One region of the Micromonospora robiginosa genome, then DNA from elsewhere that is predicted to be linked to it. Evidence: riboswitches for the same ligand, from Rfam matches in the RefSeq annotation. Region 1 holds a riboswitch; the other holds the start of a gene.
What was found. A riboswitch is a leader RNA that binds a small molecule or an ion and turns the genes downstream of it on or off. The one in region 1 is predicted to bind S-adenosylmethionine.
Positions count from the first base shown of each region.

Region 1 (5,047 bases):
TGGGTCGCAAAACTTAGAAAAGTCTCCGGCGGATGCCCTCCCGCACCGAGCATCTTGCGCCGTCCGGTTCCTGCCGTCAAGTCCTTGGCGGTGGTTTTCTGCCACTCCCCGCAGTCCCCCCGTCACCCCCGCCCCCACCCCCGTCTCCCCACCCCACCCGCCCCCTTCGTCGATCTTGCACTTTCGGCCCCACGTAAGGGCGATTCACCCCTTCGCCGGGGCAGAAAGTGCAAGATCGACGCAGGTGGGGCGGGTGAGGGAGAGGGGCGGGAGGGGGTTAGGAGAGGAGGCCGGCGTCTCGGGCGGCTCGGAGGTTGGGCTTGATGCGGTGGGTGGGGCCGGCGGTGGCGGCCACCGCGTCGAGGGTCTTCAGGCCCTCGCCGGTGTTGAAGACCACCGTCTCCGCCGTAGGGTCGAGGCGGCCGGACTCCACCAGCTTCCGCAGGACCGCCACCGTCACGCCGCCCGCCGTTTCCGCGAACACGCCCGTGGTCCGGGCCAGCAGCCGGATGCCGGCGCGGATCTCGTCGTCGTCGGCGTACTCCATCCAGCCGCCGGTACGGCGGACCGCCTCCAGCGCGTAGACGCCGGCGGCCGGGTCGCCGATGTTCAGCGACTTGGCGATGCCGGTGGGCTTGACCGGGACGATGGTGTCGCGCTCGTCGTGCAGCGCGGTGGCGATCGGGTTGCACCCGGCGGACTGGGCGCCGAACACCTTCCAGCCGCCGGCCGGCGCCTCCACCAGCCCGATCTCGACCAGCTCGGTGAACGCCTTGTCGATCTTGGTGAGCAGTTCGCCGCTGGCCATCGGGATCACCACCTGGGCCGGGATCCGCCAGCCCAACTGCTCGGCCACCTCGTAGCCGAGCGTCTTGGAGCCCTCGGCGTAGAACGGCCGGACGTTGACGTTGACGAAGGCGGTGTCCTCGAACTCGTCGGTCTCCACCAGCTCCCCGCAGAGCCGGTTCACGTCGTCGTACGAGCCGTCGATGGCGACCAGGTCGCCGCCGTAGACCGCGGTGGTGACGACCTTGCCCTGCTCCAGGTCGCTGGGGATGAAGACCACCGACGGCACGCCGGCGCGCGCGGCGTGCGCGGCGACCGAGTTGGCCAGGTTGCCGGTGGACGCGCAGGCGTAGCGGGTGAAACCGAGCGCCCGGGCGGCGGTCAGCGCCACCGACACCACCCGGTCCTTGAACGAGTGGGTGGGGTTGGCGCTGTCGTCCTTGACCCAGAGCGGGCCGGTGAGGCCCAGCTCGGCGGCGAGATTTCCGGCGGCGACCAGCGGGGTCAGCCCCGGGTCGAGGGTGACCCGGGTGGCCGGATCCTGACCGGCCGGGAGCAGGGCGGCGTAACGCCAGATGCTGTTCGGGCCGGCCTCGATCTGCTCCCGGGTGACGGTGGCCAGCGCGGCGATGTCGTAGTCGACCTCCAGCGGGCCGAAACACTCGTAGCAGGCGTGCTGGGCGGCCAGCGGATAACGCGCCGAACAGGCGCGACAGACCAGGGCGCGGGCCGGGCTGCGGGTGGTGTCGATGCCGGAGACGGCGGGAAGCGTCGACGTCATGTCGAGGAGTTCCTCTCATCTTTCCCCGCATCGCCGGGTGCGGCGGGGACGGAATTGGCACCTGCCCGCAGGGCGCTCGGCGTCGAGCGTGCGGGTGGTTGCCGGGGCGTCGTCGGGCCGTATCCCTCAGCCCCTCTGGATGAGGTATGCAGTTGTGCCGTCGAGTCTATGCGCCGCTCACGTCGTCGCCACCCCGGGATCCCACGCAGTGGGCCGGCTCAACGGCCGACCACGGCGACCGGTTCCACCACCGCCGGGCGGTCGACGACGGCGGCCGGCGCGTGCCGGAGGCCGGTGAGGTCGGCCACCGCGCTGGCACCACTTCAAGGTGCTGCGCGAGGCCGGCCCCACCCGCACCCGGGTCGTCGGCACCAGCCGCTACGTCCGGCTGCGCCGCGACGAACTGGACCGCACCTGTCCCGGGTTGCTCGACGCGGTCCTCGCCGCACCCGGGACGGTGGCATGATCACCGGATGCGCAACGCGGCAGCCGGGACCGGCCTCCTCGCGGCACTGACGCTCCTGGCGGCCTGCACCCGGGCACCGGCACCGGTCGACCCGCCGTCCGGCCCCGTCCCGCGGCCGGGCCAGCACGAATCCACACCGCCCGGCCCGACGACCTGCCCCCCGGACGGCGTCCGGATCGCCGAGACCGGGGTCAGCGCCGCGATGGGGCTGCGGGCCATGGGCCTGGACCTGGTCAACTGCGGCAACCAGCCGTACGAGCTGCGCGGCTATCCGGCGGTGCGCCTGCGGGACGCGGACGGGGACCCGATCACGGTCCACACCGTCCCGGGCGCCGCCGGGATCACCTCCGGCTTCGACGCCCCGCCCACCCGGATCGTGCTGCTCCCCGGCGAACGGGCCGGCGCCACGCTGCTCTGGCGCAACACGGTCACCGACTCGACCGTGGCGGCCACCGAGGGCCGGCAGCTCGACGTCGCGCCGCAGGCCGGACGCCCGTCGCAACCGGTCACCCTGGACGGACCGATCGACCTCGGCAACACCGGCCGCCTCGGCCTGAGCGTCTGGAAGCGCCTCCCCGCCTCTCCCACCACGCAACCAGCCGTGCCGGACGCCCCACCCTCGACGGCCACCACCCCGGTCAACCCGCTCTGACCCCACCGCCCGCCGCAGCCGTCGTGCCGCTGAAAATCGTGGTACGGGACCGCCCCTCGGGGGCGATCCCGTACCACGATCTCGCCGGTTCAGGCGGGGACGGACGCGCGGGGGCCGACGGGGTCTCGACGGGGGCGGCGGGACGGCGGCGGGCCAGCAGGGCGTCGAGCGCCCACGGGCCGGGGCCGAGCACCGCGACCAGCAGGAACGACCAGCAGAAGATCGCGGCCAGCTCACCGCCGTTGCCGATCGGCAGCAGGCCGTGCGGCTGGTGCACCACGAAGTACGCGTACGCCATCGAGCCGGAGGCGAGCAGCGCGGCCGGCCGGGTGAACAGCCCGACGAGCACCAGGGCGCCGCAGACGAGCTGGATCAGCGCGGCCCACCAGCCGGGCCAGGTGCCGGCCGGTACGGCCCCACCGGTGGCCGGGTTCCCACCGAAGACACCGAAGATCGACGCCGCGCCGTGGCACACGAAGAGCGCGCCGATGACGATGCGGAACAGGGACTGCACGGGACCGTTCAGCTGCGCCGGGACCATGGGAAACCTCCTGGACGGATATCGGACGACGTCCAGGATGGTCGCTACAGAGATTGAAGTTAATCAATTCCTTGCTGGCGGGACGAGTACATGGGAACGCTCCCATGATATGGGCGCGAGGTGTTAAGCGGGGCCCCCTCCTCTACCGGAGGCGTTAAGCGGGGGCCCCGCCTTTCATGCTCAGCTGGTGATGTCCTTGCGGGTGAAGCGCCAGAAGGCGAGCGACCAGAACAGCGTGGCGTAGACGACCGCCGAAATCGCGCCCTTGACCACGTCGTCGGTCTGCATCGGCGACGACAGCAGCCCCAGCCACGCGCTGCTGTAATGGGTCGGCAGCAGGTTGCGCAGCCCGCCCAGCGCGGTGATCTGGTCGAGGATGCTGGACAGGATCCAGAGCAGCACCGCCCCGCCGACCGCCCCGAGCGCGGCGTCCGTGGTCACCGACAGCAGGAACGCCAACCCGGCCACCACCAGCAGCACCACCGCCAGGTAGCCGAGCACCCCGAGCAGCCGCAGCAGCCCGTCCGCCGGGGCCAGCTCGGCGGAGACCTGGCTGCTCAGCGGCTTCCAGCCGTAGCGCAGCGTGCCGGCGACCAGCGCGGTGCCCGCCAACAGCAGCAGCGCCAGGCCGGAGTACGCCAGTGCGACCACCAGCTTCACCGCCAGCAGCCGGGCCCGGGGCACCGGCACGGCCAGCAGGTAGCGCAGGCTGCCCCAGCTCGCCTCGCTGGCCACCGTGTCACCGCAGAACAGCGCCACCACCACGACCAGCAGGAACGACGCCGACACCAGGATGGAGAACAGGGTGAAGTTGAGCCCGCCCGACGTGGCCAGGTCGGCCAGGCTGGCGAACTCGCCTCGCCCGCCGCCGTCGTCGTCTGAGGAGTCGAACTGGAACGCCACCAGGATGATCAACGGCAGCAGCACCATGAACCCCAGCGCCAACTGGGTACGCCGGCGCGACGCCTGCCGCCGGAACTCCGCCCCGAACGGCATCGTGGCCGACGGCCGGTAGCCGGCCGCCGCCCCGCCACTGCCTTTCGGCGCCACCTGAGAGTCCACCATCACCGGTCACCGCTTCCCCGAGAGTTCTCGCCGACCAGGGCGAGGAACGCGTCCTCCAGGCGACGCCGGGGCACCACCCGGTCCACCCCGATGCCGGCCCGGACCAGTTCGGCCACCACCTCGCTGCGGGCGGTGCCGTTGGTGTCGACCACCAGCGCCCCGTCGTCGTCGGGCAGCACCCGTACGCCGCCGAGCCGGTCCAGCACCGACCGCGCCGCGTCCGGGTCGCTCACCTCGAACAGCACGCTCGGCGACTCGCCGACGATCTCCTCGACCGGGCCGGACGCCACGATCCGCCCCTTGTTGACCACCACCGCGTGGGTGCAGGTCTGCTCCACCTCGGCCAGCAGGTGACTGGAGACCAGCACCGCCCGGCCGTCCGTGGCGTAGCGCTGGAGCACCCGGCGCATCTCGGCGATCTGCGGCGGGTCGAGCCCGTCCGTCGGCTCGTCGAGCACCAGCAGCTCGGGCAGGCCGAGCATGGCCTGGGCGATGGCGAGCCGCTGCCGCATGCCGTGGCTGTACTTCTTCGTCCGCCGGTGCACCGAGTCGCCCAGGCCGGCGATCTCCAGCGCCTCGTCGAAGTGCGCGTCCTCCCACGGCCGCCCGGTGGCCCGCCAGTACGCCTTCAGGTTGTCCAGCCCGGACAGGTGCGGCAGGAAGCCCGGCCCCTCGACCAGCGCGCCGATCCGGGAGAGCACCGGCGAGCCGGGCACCAGCCGGTGCCCGAACACGTAGATCTCCCCGGCCGTCGGC
Region 1 covers NZ_CP059322.2:5,906,997-5,912,043, reverse strand. Annotated here, with positions in the region: gene H1D33_RS26375 (GNAT family N-acetyltransferase) at 1-53, opposite strand, end outside; gene thrC (threonine synthase) at 278-1,567, opposite strand; SAM riboswitch class I at 1,580-1,713, opposite strand; gene H1D33_RS26365 (hypothetical protein) at 1,896-2,033, shown strand; gene H1D33_RS26360 (DUF4232 domain-containing protein) at 2,041-2,685, shown strand; gene H1D33_RS26355 (DoxX family protein) at 2,672-3,226, opposite strand; gene H1D33_RS26350 (ABC transporter permease) at 3,407-4,291, opposite strand; gene H1D33_RS26345 (alpha/beta fold hydrolase) at 4,291-5,047, opposite strand, start outside.

Region 2 (5,047 bases), 2.5 Mb from region 1:
CCGTGTCGAGGCCGGTGGACCCGGCCTGTTCCAGGATGAGCTGGCCGTAGACGACGAGCGCGAAGAGCTGGCCGATGGTGAGCAGGAAGTCCAGGTCGCGCTGCTGTGTCTCGTCCGGGGCGTGCGCGGCGAGCAGCGCGACCAGGCCGTCGGCCTGCTCCCGGAACCGGGCCACGTTGGGCAGGTGGGCGTGCGCGTCGTAGGCGGCGCGCCAGTCGTGGAAGCGGATCGCGCCGAGGCCGCGGGCCGGGCCCTGCCGGAACAGGAACTCGTCGTCGGCCGGGTCGCGCCGGGCCGGCACCGTCGGGTAGGACTGCGGCCGGAACAGGTAGTTCGGCATGAACTTGAGGATCAGGGCCAGGTTGACGTGCACCGTGCCCTCCAGCTTCGGCAGGCCGCGGATGTCCTTGGCGGCCTTGTCGAAGTAGGTGTCGGCCTCGAAGCCCTTGGCGGCGATGACGTCCCAGAGCAGGTCGACCACCTTCTCGCCCTCGGTGGTGACCTTCATCTTGGTCATCGGGTTGAACAGCAGGTAGCGGCGGTCGTCCGGGCCGGCCGAGCGGAAGTAGTCGACCGCCCGGTCGCTGAACAGCTTCATCGCCACCAGGCGGGCGTACGCGTCGGTCAGCTCGCGGCGCACGTGCGGGAAGTCGGTGACCCGCCGGCCGTAGAGCATCCGGCCGTGGGCGTGGGTGACCGCCTCGTACATGGCGTGCTCGCAGATGCCGATGGACGCGGTGCAGAGGTTGAACTTGCCGACGTTGACGGTGTTGAGCGCGGCGTCGAACGCGGCCGGGCCGGTGTGCAGCACGTCCTCGGCGCGCACCGGGTAGTCCTCCAGCCGGAACTCGGAGACGTACATCTGGGCGTTGACCACGTTGCGGACCAGCCGGTAGGCCGGGTGGCGGCTGTCGGCGGCGAAGAACACGTACCCCTCGGGGCCGTCGACGTCGGCGCGCCGGCCGAAGACCGAGACGAGGCCGGCGACGTTGCCGTTGCCGATGTAGTACTTGCCGCCGGTGGCCCGGAAGCCGCCCTCGCCGTCTGGGGTGAGCAGCATGTCGGTGGCGTAGATGTCGGCGCCGTGCGCGCGTTCGGAGAGGCCGAACGCCATCACGTGCCCCTGGTCGAGCAGTTCGGCGGCGCGGGCGCGGGCGGCGGGGTTGCCGCTCTGCCAGACCGGGCCGAGGCCGAGCACGGTGACCTGCCAGGTGTACCAGTAGCCGAGGCCGTAGAAGCCGAGGATCTCGCTGAGCGCCGCGTTGCGGGCGGTGTCCCAGCGCTTGTCCTTGTCGTCCGCGCCGTCGGCGGCCGGGGTGAGGAAGGTGGCGAAGAGACCTTCGCGGGCGGCGAAGTCGAGGAAGTCGGCGTACCACTCGCGCGCGTGGTAGCTGTCGACCAGGGCGCGCTTGCCGCGGGTCTCGAACCAGTCGATCGTGGCGCGCAGCAGCCGCCGCGAGGTCTCGTCGAGGTCGGCGGGGTCATAGCGGTGCGGGTGGAACAGCAGCGGGTCGCTCACGCGGAGGGCCTTTCCGGGTCGGGGTCGAGGTGGCGGAGGGTGGTCAGGACGTCGTCCAGCCAGGCCAGCACCATCCGTTCGTACGCGATGCCGCCGCGCAGCACGACGTGCTGGAGCGCCGCGCGGGCGTCGGGTGCGGCGGGGTCGCCGAAGTCGCGGCGCTCGCCGGCCAGGTAGCCGGCGAGGACGCTCTGGTGGTCGGCGCGGTAGCGCTCGACCTCGGCGACCAGGGTGGCGCGGCCGGCCGCGTCGTCGAACGCGGCGCCGCGGATCTTGACGGCGAGTTCGTGCCGGACCGCCTCCGGGCGCACCGGCGCGTGCAGCCAGTCGACGAGCGCGGCCCGGCCGGCCGGGGTGACCGACCAGATCTTCTTGTCCGGCAGGTTCTCCTGGCCGACCTCGACGCCGGTGATCCGGTCGTCCTCGGCCATCTGCCGCAGCACGCGGTAGATCTGCTGGTGGGTGGCGGTCCAGAAGCGGCCGATCGAGCGGTCGAAGCGCCGGGCCAGCTCGTAGCCGGAGGCGGGCTGCTCCAGCAGCGAGACGAGGATGGCGTGCTCCAGCGACATGCCGGTCATCTTGCTATGCACTTTGTTGCATAGCAAGCCCCGATCCGATCGAGGTAAGGGCCGGTCGTGACCGTGGTCATAACGGCTGGACGGCCGGCGTCCCGGTGCTGCTAGCCTTCTCGGCAGGTCATGAGCGCCAGCGTCAAGCCCCGGCTCGCTGGCCGGCAACCCTCCACCACGGTGGGGTGCTCCGGGTGAGGACCAGGCGCCGGCAGCCGTCGGCGCAAGCGTGGCCTGGCACCCAGGTCAGCACCGACGACCAGGGAGAACCATGTTCGCGCCACCCCCCGCACCGTCCCGCCCCGCGCTGGTCAGGCGTCGCCACGTCGACCTGATGCGGGTGTGCAGCGACCGCTGTCGCGTCGCGCGCTGAGCGAGCGTTCCGCCCCCTTTCCCGATCCACCCTCCCGGCTCCGCCGTGCCCCGGCGCCGCCGGCACCGGCACGCGTCCCGCGTGTCCGTCCACTCTGGAGAGACATCGTGCGTATCCGTACCGCCCTGACCCGCGTCGCCGCGCTCGGCGCCGCGGCCGTGCTCGCCGCCACCGCGCTGACCGCCTGCGGCGGTGGGGCCGACGACGCGGCCGACAACCCGTACGGCCTGCTGCGGCCCGGCGTGATCCGGGCCGGCACGCTCACCGACGCCCCGCCGAACGTCTACCTGAAGAACGGGAAGTTCACCGGCTTCGACAACGACCTGCTCACCGCCGTCGCCGGCAAGGTCGGCCTCAAGGTCGAGTTCGTCGGCACCGACTTCTCCGCCCTGCTCTCCCAGGTCGACAACCGCACGTTCGACGTCGGCAGCTCGTCGATCACGGTCACCGAGGCACGGAAGAAGACGGTGGACTTCGGCAACGGCTACGACTTCGGCTACTTCGGCCTGGACGTGCCGACCGGCTCCTCGATCACCGGCTTCGACCAGCTCGCCGGCAAGCGGGTGGTGGTCGTCCAGGGCACCGTGCAGGACGACTTCGCCACGAGGCAGAACCTGGACCCGGTGCGGGTGCCCGACTACAACGGCGCGGTCAACCAGCTCAAGGCCGGCACCGCCGACGCCTGGATCGCCCCGGCCGAGATCGGCGACAAGTCCGCCGCCGACAGCAAGGGCCGGATCACGGTGGCGGCGAAGCAGCTCAGCCCGGCCCCGACCGCGTACGCGGTGGCGAGGGGCAACGACAGGCTGCGCGAGGCGCTGGACAAGGGCCTCGACCAGGTGATCGCGGACGGCACCTGGAGCCGCCTGCAGGCGCGGTACTACCCGGGCCGGCCGATCCCGGCCGACTTCACCCCGGGCAGCGGCACGGTTCCGGTCCCCTCGCCGTCGGCCGGCTCCTGAGCCGGCAGCCGGGACCGAGCAGAGCGGACGGAGGAACGATGGATCCCCTGCGCACCCTCTGGGAGACCTTCTTCGACGGTGACTCGATGCGCGAGGCGCTGCCCGAGATGCTGACCGTCGGGTTGCCCAACACGCTGATCCTGGCCACCTCCGCCGCCCTGCTCGGCTCGGTGCTGGGCATGCTGCTGGCGGTCGCCGGCATCTCGCGTACCCGATGGTTGCGTTGGCCGGCCCGGGTCTACACCGACGTGTTCCGCGGCCTGCCGGCCGCGGCGACCATCCTGCTCATCGGCGTCGGCCTGGCGCCGCTGGGCATGCGGGTGTGGGGGCCGAACCCCTACCCGCTGGGTGTGCTGGCGCTGTCGCTGATCGCCGCCGCCTACCTGGGCGAGATCTTCCGCGCCGGCATCCTCAGCGTGGAAGCCGCCCAGTTGGAGGGCGCCCGGGCGCTCGGCTTCTCCTGGGGCGAGGCGATGCGCCTGGTGGTCATCCCGCAGGGCGTGCGCCGGGTGCTGCCCGCCTGGGTCAACCAGCTCATCGCGTTGATCAAGGACTCCAGCCTGGTCTACTTCCTCGGCCTGCTGGCCAGCCAGCGGGAGCTGTTCCGGATCGGCCAGGACTACGCGGCGAACACCGGCAACCAGTCCGCGCTGCTGCTGGCCGGCCTGTTCTACCTGGTGCTGACCGTGCCGCTGACGCACGCGGTCAACTGGCTGGACCGGCGGTTGCGGCAGGGCCGCCCGAGCGCGCCGCCCGAGCCCGAACCCGAACCGGCGCCGGCCGGCGTCACCCCGACCGGAGGGAACCCGCGATGACCACGACCACCGCCGGCTCGGTCAGCCTCGCCGTACGCGACGTGCACCTGGCCTTCGGCGCGCACCGGGTGCTGCGCGGCGCCGACCTGGACGTCGCCCGGGGCGGCACGGCCTGCGTGATCGGGCCGTCCGGCTCCGGCAAGTCCACCCTGTTGCGCACGATCAACCGGCTGATCGAGCCGGACCGGGGCGACGTGCTGCTGGACGGGCGCAGCGTGCTGCGCGACGACCCGGACGCGTTGCGGCAGCGGATCGGCATGGTGTTCCAGCAGTTCAACCTCTTCCCGCACCTGAGCGTGCTGCGCAACGTCACGCTCGCGCTGCGCAGGCTGAAGAAGCTCGACGAGGACGAGGCGGTGACGCTCGCCCGCGCCCAGCTCGACCTGGTCGGGCTGGCCGCGAAGGCGGACGCCCGGCCGGCGCAGCTCTCCGGCGGCCAGCAGCAACGCGTCGCCATCGCGCGGGCGCTGGCGCTGCGCCCGCAGGTGATGCTCTTCGACGAGGCCACCTCGGCGCTGGACCCGGAGCTGGTCAAGGGCGTGTTGGCGGTGATGGCGGACCTCGCCGCCGGCGGCATGACCATGGTGGTGGTCACGCACGAGATGGGCTTCGCCCGCACCGTCGCGGACACGGTCGCGTTCATGGACGCGGGCGTGGTGCTGGAGGCCGGGCCGCCGGCCGCCGTGTTCGGGGCGCCGGAGCATCCCCGGCTGCGCCGGTTCCTGTCCCAGGTGCTCTGAAGGTCAGCCCTTCACCGCGCCGATCAGCACGCCCTTGATGAAGTGCCGCTGGACGAACGGGTAGACCGC
Region 2 covers NZ_CP059322.2:1,682,902-1,687,948, reverse strand. Annotated here, with positions in the region: gene H1D33_RS07325 (acyl-CoA dehydrogenase family protein) at 1-1,519, opposite strand, end outside; gene H1D33_RS07320 (PadR family transcriptional regulator) at 1,516-2,088, opposite strand; SAM riboswitch class IV at 2,214-2,324, shown strand; gene H1D33_RS07315 (ABC transporter substrate-binding protein) at 2,569-3,423, shown strand; gene H1D33_RS07310 (amino acid ABC transporter permease) at 3,462-4,238, shown strand; gene H1D33_RS07305 (amino acid ABC transporter ATP-binding protein) at 4,235-4,978, shown strand; gene H1D33_RS07300 (carbohydrate ABC transporter permease) at 4,982-5,047, opposite strand, start outside.
Region 2: it holds a riboswitch for S-adenosylmethionine, as region 1 does, so the genes downstream of both, H1D33_RS07315 (ABC transporter substrate-binding protein) here and thrC (threonine synthase) in region 1, are expected to answer to the same signal.